One region of the Lacicoccus kunmingensis DSM 17847 genome, then DNA from elsewhere that is predicted to be linked to it. Evidence: riboswitches for the same ligand, from Rfam matches in the RefSeq annotation. Region 1 holds a riboswitch; the other holds the start of a gene.
The links. Region 1 has a riboswitch for thiamine pyrophosphate ahead of tenA (thiaminase II). Riboswitches for the same ligand answer to the same signal wherever they lie in the genome.
Positions count from the first base shown of each region.

Region 1 (5,315 bases):
TTCATATTAAGTGTCTATTTATTATTTACTTATTCTAAAAAGAGCAGGAGAAAGAAATGAAGACTGCGAGAATTATATACAACCCCACCTCGGGACGTGAAACGTTTAAAAATGGACTGGCGGATGTTTTGATCCAACTGGAGAAAAACGGATATATAGCAAGTGCACATGCGACAACCAGAGCAGGTGACGCATCAGAAGCGGCACAGAGAGCGTGTGAGATCGGTTTTGATCTTATCATTGCTGTCGGCGGTGACGGCACGGTCAATGAAGTGCTGAATGGCATGGCTGATTTTGAAGAGCGTCCTGATTTAGGTATCATACCGATGGGCACCGTCAATGATTTTGCGTCGGCGCTCTATATCGACAATGACATTGAATCGGCAGTGGACACGATTGTCAACGGACAGACGATGTTTATTGACATCGGTCAGATGAACAGCAAGTATTTCATGAATATTGCCGGCGGCGGGAAGATCACTGCCGTGTCGTATGAAGCGCCGAGTAAGCTGAAGGCGGTTATCGGTACGCTCGCGTACTACGTGAAAGGCATCGAACTGCTGCCGCAGATTACGAGCACAAACATCAGAATCGAGTATGATGAGAATGTATTCGAAGGCGAAGTCATGCTGTTTTTAATTGGTCTGACGAACTCTATCGGCGGCTTTGACAAGCTTGTACCGGACGCAAAATTCAATGATGGAGAGTTCTCCTTACTTTTCGTTGAAAAAATGAGCATACTTGAACTTGGCCGCGTTATGACGATGGCTTCAAGGGGCGAGCACCTGAATCATGAGAAGGTGCACTATGCAAAAGCGAGTGATATCAGAGTGTCATCGTATGATGATGTGCAGCTTAACCTGGACGGTGAGTTCGGCGGTGTACTGCCTGCGCGCTTTGTCAACCACCAGCAGCACATTGCTTTTCGTGTGCCTGATAAATTTTATGAAGAACAAATGTATAATTGATGATAAGGACAACACAGTGATTTTTCACTGTGTTGTTTAGTATTTAATCTACAGGAGGTTAATATGAAGCTCACTATTTTCGCAACGACAGATGTTCACGGCGCAATTTATCCATATAACTATTTCGATCAGAAACCCGTCAATCACGGCCTGATCAATTTAAAATACTATATTGATCAGTATAAAAAAGACCATCCTGACGAGATTGTGATGACAGTGGATAATGGTGATCTGCTCCAGGGGGATGTTTGGAGCGACTATGACGTGGAGCACAGAGACGCACCGCTGATTGCCGGACTTCTGAACGACATGTATGATGTAGTCGGCCTCGGCAACCATGAATTTAATTTTGGGCTGGATTATTTAAATGATATTTTTAATAAAGTAAATATACCAATTATCAATTCGAATATAGATTTTTTGGACAATCCTTTAAAAGATAAAGTGGACAGGCATGTCCTGATGCCGTGTGATACGACGGACGGCAGGCTGAACATCGGATTTGTCAGTGCCGTGCCGACACAGATTATGAAGTGGGACAAATATAACCTGGAAGGCAATGTGGAAGTATCTTCGATGAAAGAGTCCATTGATGCGGAAGTACAGGTGCTGAAAGACCGTGGTGCAGATCTCGTCATTCTTCTGTCCCATTCCGGAATGAGCCGGGCGAAGGAAGATATGGAACGATTCGGTGAGAATCAGACGTTTCTGATGACCTTCCTGAAAGACATCGACGGCATCGTCTTCGGCCATACACACGAACTGTTTCCACATGATGGTTACGAAATCGATGTGAGCACGCTCGATATCGTCAAAGGGACGGTGAACGGCGTGCCGATGGTGCAACCGGGCGTGCAGGCGAGTCATCTCGGCAAGCTGACTTTTGAAATCGACATGACAGACGGCGTGCAGATTACAGATTCCAAAGCCCAGCTGATCAATGCGGAATCGATTGAACTGACACCGGAATACTTATCACGTTATGAAACCCGTCATGATGAAGTGCTCAAATTTCTGAGCACTGAATTCGGAGAAATAAAGACCCCGTGGCACTCGTATTTTTCAAGGGTGGCGCCGTCCTACTCAGTACAGGCAGTGGCCGAAGCGGTTAAGGATTATACTTTTAAAATCAGAGATGACATTGAACTTCCGGATCTTCCGGTACTGGCGTTTTCTTCGGCAGTGAAATCCGGACGCGACGGTGCGACTGACTTTACGGTCATAGATGCGGGAACATTCACTTTGAGCGATGCAATCGATATTTACAAGCATGCGAACAGCTTCAAGATCATCAAAGTGACCGGTGATATACTGAAGGAATGGCTCGAATGGAGCGCCTCCCAGTTTACATCGGATAAAGATGAGAACATCCTGTCCCCGAACCGCTCGCGTGCAGGGTTTCCCGGATACAATTTTGATGTGTTCATCGATCTCGAATATACGATTGATATTTCACAGCCGCCGAGATACTCGAGTTCCGCGAAAAAGATCAGCGATTCACAACGAATCGTCTCGGTTTCATATAGAGGCAGGGAAATCAGACCGGACGATGCGTTCCTCATCCCGGCACACAACTACCGGGTTGCGTATACACCGTTTTTAAGAGACCAGGAAGTGCTGTATGAATCGGATAAATCGATACGTGACATCGTCATCGATTACATGAAAACTGAACCCGAATTTGAACTGAAACATCCAATAACGGTGGTACCTTCCGGCAAATATTACTTTATTTCTGCGACAAAAGCACGGGATTACATCAAAGATGAACCGATCAGGCATATCAGAACAATTGATGATGGTTTCAGCTGGTACGAAATTGAAATGTAAGAGGGATATAAATGACACAACCCGTTAAGAATGAATATTATACAAGTACAGTTTTGGACTATACACACCAGGGACTCGGTGTAGTGAAAATCGACAACTATCCGATCTTCGTCCAGGACGTGCTGAAAGATGAAGAAATAGAATTCAAAGTGATCAAGGCGAATAAAAAGTTCGGCTACGGCAAGATGACAAAAGTGATTGAGCCGGCGCGTGAACGGATTGTACCGCCGTGTGAATATTATTATCAGTGCGGCGGCTGTCAGATTCAGCCGCTCAGTTACAATGAACAGCAGACGTTCAAAAAGGGTACTGTTGAAGCGAACATCAACCGCCAGGCGAAGCTCGGTGTGGATGTGCATGAGACGATCGGCATGGATGCGCCGAGTTATTATCGCAACAAGTCACAGATTCCCGTGCAGAAAGTGAACGGTGAGCTGAAGCTTGGACTGTACAGACCGCGGAGCCATGACATCATTGATATCAAGCACTGCATGATTCAAAAGAACATTCATAACGATATTATGAATGAAGTCCGTGAGCTGCTTAAAACGTTCAATATATCCATTTATGACGAGCATAAGCATAAAGGGCTGCTGCGTCATCTGATCATCCGCTCGAACCATGATGATTCTGAAGTCCAGGTGGGCTTTATTACAAATGGCCATAAAAATCCATTCGGCGATATCATAAAGATACTGGTTGAAAAATTTCCGACGATTACGAGCATCGTTCAGAATATCAACATGGATAAGACAAATGTAATTTACGGTTCCGAGACGAAAGTGCTGTATGGCGCTGAATACATTACCGACCAACTACTCGGCAAAAAATTCAATATCCGTGCGCGTTCGTTTTACCAAGTGAACCATGAACAGACGGAAAAACTGTACAACGAAGCGCTGAAAATTGCTGACTTGAAAGGTGACGAGACAATCATCGATACGTACTGCGGTATCGGGACCATCGGTCAGGTCGCAGCAGATCACGTGAAGAAGATCATCGGAATCGAAGTCGTGGACTCCGCCGTTGAAGATGCCCGAGAGAACGCGAAACTTAACGGCATCGATAATGCAGAGTATTATTTGGGCAAATCCGAAGTCGTTATGAAGCAGCTTGTGGCGGATGGTATCAAGCCGGATCTCGTATTCGTCGACCCGCCGAGAAAAGGCTGTCATGAAGACTTTTTGAACAGTCTGGTTGAAGTGGCACCGGAAAAGATCGTTTATATTTCATGTAACCCGAGCACGCTGCAGCGGGACTTGAAAATATTGAGCGAGCAAGGCGGTTATTCAGTCAACCCGGTCACGCCGGTGGATCTCTTCCCACAGACAAACCATGTGGAAGCAGTGACGATGCTGACGAAACAGTGATGGGGAGATTATGGACTACTTACGACGGTAAAGGTGAGCAATATAAAATGACCAACCGCGATAAGAAATAGAACTTTCCTTGAAGTATTTGAACAACTCAGATATATTTGAAGCATAAACCAAATACGTTCCAACTGGGGGCAGTCTGAAAGGCTTGAGAAGTACCCTTTGAACCTGAACTGGTTAATACCAGCGGAGGGAAGTGGATAAATTTATTATTGAATAAAAATCAAATCAATATATAAACATCAATCCTTTCCTCCTTCAGTCGGAACGACTCACAGGAGGAATTTTTTTATGCGTTTTTCAGAAGAGTTGAGAGAAAGAACGAAAGACAGCTGGGACAAAAGTGTGAATCACCCGTTTGTAAAGGACATCGCCAAAGGCGATCTGCCGCTTGAAACATTCAAGAATTATATTATGCAGGATATTTATTATTTGAAGCATTACGGGAAAGTCCATGCATTCGCAGCGGCTCATGCGGATGACTTCAGTGTGTCTGCGAGCCTGGCTGAAAAAGCGAAGACTACTGCTGAAGCGGAACTGACGGTCCATAAGGAACATGCTGAAATTTTGAACATCACAGATGAGGATATCAAAAACTTCAAACCGGCACCGACAGCCTATGCCTATACGTCACATTTGTACAGGGCATCATTATCAGGCAGCCTCGCTCAGATCATCGCGGCAATACTGCCGTGCTACTGGCTGTATGCGGATATCGGGATGAAATATAAAGACGAGAATCCGGATGAGGAAATCTACCGCAACTGGATTCAGATGTACGCCAGCGACTGGTTCCAGGAATCGACGCAGGAAATGATTGATCTCATGGATGAACTGGCAGACAAAGCCGGCGAGGATGAAAGGAAAAAAATCATCGAACAGTTTGTCATCGCAAAAAACTATGAACTGGCATTCTGGGAGATGTCATATACTTTTGAGAAGTGGCTGTCGGAAGCGTAATGTATGTTTTATTCGTCTGTATCAAGGGAAGATGGAGAGAAAGCGTATACAATGAAGCATCTTTTCATTAGAACACATAAACGCAACTTTAAGAGGGGGCAGAATTTTATGTCTGTAAGAAAAGATATTAGCCGTATTAACGAAAAAGAGGATGCAATAGGGGTACTGACGTTATATTTGA
Region 1 is NZ_JCANUC010000010.1:85,491-90,805, forward strand. Features, by position in the region: gene BO48_RS10715 (diacylglycerol kinase) at 57-968, shown strand; gene BO48_RS10720 (5'-nucleotidase C-terminal domain-containing protein) at 1,032-2,798, shown strand; gene rlmD (23S rRNA (uracil(1939)-C(5))-methyltransferase RlmD) at 2,810-4,168, shown strand; TPP riboswitch at 4,295-4,386, shown strand; gene tenA (thiaminase II) at 4,466-5,134, shown strand; gene BO48_RS10735 (VLRF1 family aeRF1-type release factor) at 5,243-5,315, shown strand, end outside.

Region 2 (5,315 bases), on a different contig from region 1:
TCTGAAGAGTAAAAAGAAAAAAGAGGATCAGCGTGCTAATGATTTCTGGGGGACGCTGGCCCGCCTCTGGCAATTCATGAGAGGGGAGCGGCGTTTATTATACTTCATCATCTTCGTTGTGATGATAACAAGTCTATTGACCATCGCCGGTCCGTTCCTCGTCGGACAGACGGTGGACAACTATCTCGTCGTCCAGGAGTTCGACGGACTGATCGGGGTATTAGTGTTCATCTTCTTTGTATATCTGATGTCATCGGTTACCCAGTACGTGGCATCATTTTTGATGGTGGGGCTCGCACAAAGGACAATCTATAATTTAAGGGTCCGTTTATTTTCACATATGCAGGAGCTGTCGGTCCGATTTTTTGATAAAAGGCAGCACGGTGAACTGATGAGCCGTATGACGAATGATATTGAAACATTGTCACAGACGATGAACTCGTCATTCATCCAGTTTACAACGAGTATAGTCACGCTGATCGGTACAGTTTCGGTGATGTTATATTTAAGTCCGCTGCTGACACTGCTTACCATGACCATCATCCCGGTGCTCATCTTCGGTGTGGCATTCGTGACGAAAAGGACCGGTCCGCTTTATAAACAGAGACAAAGGCGGACCGGAGAGCTGAACGGCTACATTGAAGAAGTCGTCTCCGGCCAGGAAATCGTCAAAGTCTTCTCTCAGGAAGACAGGACGATTGATGATTTTGAGAAACGTGCAGGCAAACTGAAGCACGTGACGTTCTGGGCGTTGCTTTATGCAGGTTTCATCCCTAAAATAATGAACATGCTGAACAACATCAGCTTTGCGATCGTTGCCGGTGCCGGCGGTCTGATGGCACTTTACACTGACGGTCTTGTGACGATCGGTACGATTGTTATTTTCGCAGAATTTGCAAGGCAGTTTACGCGTCCGCTTGCGGATTTGTCCAACCAGTTCAACCAGGTGCTGTCCGCAATTGCGGGTGCTGAGCGCGTGTTCCAGATTATCGATACACAAGAGGAATCCGATGACGGCACAATCGAAGATCAGACGATCGAAGGTAAAATCGATTTTAAAAATGTGTATTTTTCTTATGACAAGGAACAGTTTGAACCGACCATACGGGATCTGTCATTTTCCATCGATGCCGGTGAGTCTGTCGCCCTGATCGGTGCGACGGGCGCCGGCAAGACGACGGTCATGCAGCTGCTCGCCCGTTTCTACGAAGTGGACGGCGGGGAAGTGCTGATCGACGGAACGAATCTGACGGATTACAAACGTCATAATGTCCGTTCGCAGACGGCATTTGTCCTGCAGGATCCGTACTTGTTCGAATCGACCATCAGGGAAAATATCCGCTACGGCAAACTGGATGCAACGGACGAGGAAGTGGTTGAAGCGGCGAAGCTCGCGAATGCGCATGACTTCATCGTTCAGCTTGAAGACGGTTATGACACAGTACTCGAACTGGATGAAGGGTTTATTTCACAGGGACAGAAGCAGTTGATTTCCATCGCCCGTGCACTCATTACAGATCCCGCCATCCTCCTTCTTGATGAAGCGACATCCAGTATCGACACGGTGACCGAGCTCAAAATCCAGGAAGCGCTCGAGCATCTGATGAAAGGGCGGACGAGCATCATCATCGCCCACCGTCTGAACACAATCAAGGCGGTGGACAGAATATTTGTATTGGAACAGGGACAGATGCTGGAATCCGGTTCGGAAAAACAGCTCCTTGAGAAAAAAGGCCGCTACTATGAAATGATAAATGCCAAATAACTTCACAAAATACATTAAGTGTACTATCATACTAATTAACTGAATAATAAACACATCCACTAGGGGTGCCCGTCATGGGCTGAGATTTACCCTTATACCTGATCTAGATCATGCTAGCGTAGGAAAGTGGCATATTTCATATATGCACACCGTACGTTTGCGGTGTGTTTTTTTATTTGGAAATATAATTTTAGGAGTTTGGTTATGGCAAAAAGAAACGGTCTGACTTTGACGGATGTACTCATTACTGTTGTCATCGGTTTTGTATTTGCAGTGATTTATTCGCTATGGGGCGCAGTGTATACGGTGCTTCAGCCGCTCGGACTGCATTTGAATGAACTTGCATACGGCATGTGGTTCATTGCAGCAGTCGTTGCGTATTTAATTTTGAGGAAGCCGGGTGTTGCACTGCTCGCCGAGTTTGCGGCAGGTGCCGGTGAAACGATTGTCACGCTGCAGTTCGATGTATTTTTAATCGTCTATGCGCTGCTTCAGGGACTCGCATGTGAAATTGTTTTTGCCCTGTTCAAATATGAAAGCACAAAGATGATGACGGCGGTATACGCAGGAATTGCGGCGGCACTGATTACACTGCCAATCGACTGGTTTTACGGATATCTCGCTGAAGTGGCGACATGGAATATCGTATTGATGTTCTCGTTAAGAATTTTAAGCGCAGCATTAATCGCGGGTGTGCTTGCACATCTTATATACCAGGCATTGAAAGAGACCGGCGTACTGAAGTTTGTAGGCGGACGCAAATTAAATCACGATGAAGGATTGTAGACGACTTGGCTATTGAAATAAAGAACCTCAGGCTGAAATTTCCTGAAACAGACAAAAGACAGTTCAGCAATTTGAATATAAAAATAAACACCGGAGAAAAGGTGCTGATGCTCGGGCCATCAGGTTCGGGAAAAAGTACACTGCTCAATCTGCTCGGCGGCAATATACCGAGAAGCATGGACATTCCTTTTAAAGCGGACGTCCTTGATGTCGACACCGGTGCCGCATATGTCTTCCAGGATCCGGATTCACAGTTTACGATGCCGACCGTCGTTGAAGAGCTCGCGTTCATTTTGGAAAACAGAAGTGTCCCGCAGGGTGAGATGGAAGAGAAAATCCGGGATGCACTGGACAAAGTGGGGCTGAAAACGGATTTTAAGATGCCGATCAACAATTTATCCGGCGGCATGAAACAGCGTCTCGCAATCGCTTCGGCACTGCTTCAAAAGAGCGGCACGCTGCTCCTCGATGAACCGACAAGCATGCTTGGTGCGGCATCGGTCGGCGGGCTTTGGCAGACGCTTGAAAATGTCTGGGCGGATAAAACCGTCGTCATTGTGGAGCACCGCGTCAATGAAATCTGGGACAAAGTCGACCGGGTCATCTTAATGAACGCAGCAGGCGAACTGATCATGGATGAAACGCCGGGCACCATTATGAACAATCACATTGAGCTGTTGAACGAGTACGGCGTATGGCATCCGTACTCATGGGATTATGCGCCTGATTTCAACAAAATAGAGCCACATGATGAAACACTGATGGAAATAAACGGCATGACGCTCAAAAGAAGCAAAGAGACGCTTTTGAACATTGACAATTTAATAATTAAAAAAGGTGAATGGCTGACAATTGAAGGAGAGAACGGCACCGGAAAGACGAGTCTGATGCTCGCACTGATGAAACTGATCAAGTCAGACGGCATCATTCTTGTGAATGGCAAAAAAGTCAGACAGACGAAAGATATCGCCGGTACGGTATATCCCGTCTTTCAAAATCCGGAGCTGCAGTTTATTACGAACAGAGTTTACGATGAAGTATTCATCAATCTGGAAATGCATTACCCGCCTGATGAGGCACATGAAAAGTGTGAGGCGCTGCTCAGAAGAATCGGGCTCGATCATGTGAGTCATCTGCACCCGCTCGAGATTTCGACCGGGCAGAAGCGACGTCTGTCTGTTGCGACCGCAACCGGCGGTGTGCCTGAAGTGATGATCTTTGACGAGCCGACGTTCGGTCTCGACCAAAAACTTTCATATGAACTGCTCAAAATGTTTTATGAGCGTGTCGAAGACGGCGTCACTGTCATCATGATCACTCACGACCGCGGCATCACCGAAAGGTATCCGACAAGAAGGCTGATACTTGAAAATAAAGGGATTAAGGAAGTCCGGGGTGACGGTCATGCTTGAGCATATTAAAAAGTATTATACGTTCGTCGATAAGACGAATCCGCTCACTAAAATGTTGATTGGCCTGCTGTTATTCCTGCTCGTTGTCTTGATGCATAATCCGAACCAGCTGTTCTATCTGGCAATGATTATGCTCGTTGCTTTGGTTATTTTGTCAGGCATCCGGCTCCGGTATCTTTTGGTGATGCTGGCATTATTCCTGGTGTTCGGTGCATTTTCAGCGATGTACATGGTATTTTACGGCGCCGGAACGACGACGCTGTTCCGTTTCGGGCTCATCCATATTACCGAGGAGAGTCTGATAAGAGGGATCCACATTATGATGCGCGGTCTGACACTGTCGTTTTTTGGTGCGCTCGTCATATTCACGACCAAACTGACGGACGTCTTTTACAGCCTGATGATCCAGCTCAGGTTAAAGCCGAAATTTGCATACTCGTTCATGGCGGCGATCCGCATGGTGCCGATTATAGCCGGCGAGTATATGATGCTGAGGCAGGCAAGAAAAGTCAGGAAGCCGCTCATCCATAAAAGACATATTTCAGGACTGAAAGGCTTCATTACGACAGTGATCACTTTATTGTCACAAAGCATCAGACGGGCCTACCGTCTCGGTGTCGCAATGGAGGCGAAACAGTTCGATGACGGACCGAGAACGTACTACTACCAGACTTCATTCTCGAAGTATGATGTTTTATTTGTAGCGATGGTCATTGTAATCGCTTTTGTCTCATTCTTCCTGGGAACTGAATTCAGTCTCATTAATGTCACCGATGCAAGGTAATCGGTCAAATGTACTTTAAATTACAGATGAAAACCGATATACTATATAAAGATATTTCAATGGAGTAAATGGGGTTTTAAGATGAATGAAGAACAGAGACTGGATGCTTCAAAAGTCAAACAGAAAACAGAAGAAAAAGACTACAGCCAATATTTTCAACATGTCTATCAGCCGCCGAATTTAATAGATGCGAGAAGACGCGGAAAGACGGAAGTTGAGTATCATAAAGATTTTGAAATTGATGAACGCTTTAAAGATCTCGGCAAAGGGCGCAAGTTCTACATCAGAACATATGGCTGCCAGATGAACGTGCACGATACGGAAGTCATCGCCGGCATATTTACGGCACTCGGATATGAGCATACGGATACGACGGATGATGCGGATGTCATCCTGCTGAACACTTGTGCCATCCGTGAAAATGCGGAGAACAAAGTGTTCAGTGAGATCGGTAACTTGAAACATGTGAAGCAGAACAACCCGGAAGTACTGATCGGGGTTTGCGGATGCATGGCCCAGGAAGAATCAGTGGTAAATAAAATTCTCAAATCATATCAGAACGTCGATA
Region 2 is NZ_JCANUC010000001.1:161,160-166,474, forward strand. Features, by position in the region: gene BO48_RS00785 (ABC transporter ATP-binding protein) at 1-1,765, shown strand, start outside; TPP riboswitch at 1,817-1,907, shown strand; gene BO48_RS00790 (ECF transporter S component) at 1,970-2,551, shown strand; gene BO48_RS00795 (ABC transporter ATP-binding protein) at 2,557-3,963, shown strand; gene BO48_RS00800 (energy-coupling factor transporter transmembrane component T family protein) at 3,956-4,747, shown strand; gene miaB (tRNA (N6-isopentenyl adenosine(37)-C2)-methylthiotransferase MiaB) at 4,829-5,315, shown strand, end outside.
Region 2: another riboswitch for thiamine pyrophosphate. It lies ahead of BO48_RS00790 (ECF transporter S component); the one in region 1 lies ahead of tenA (thiaminase II).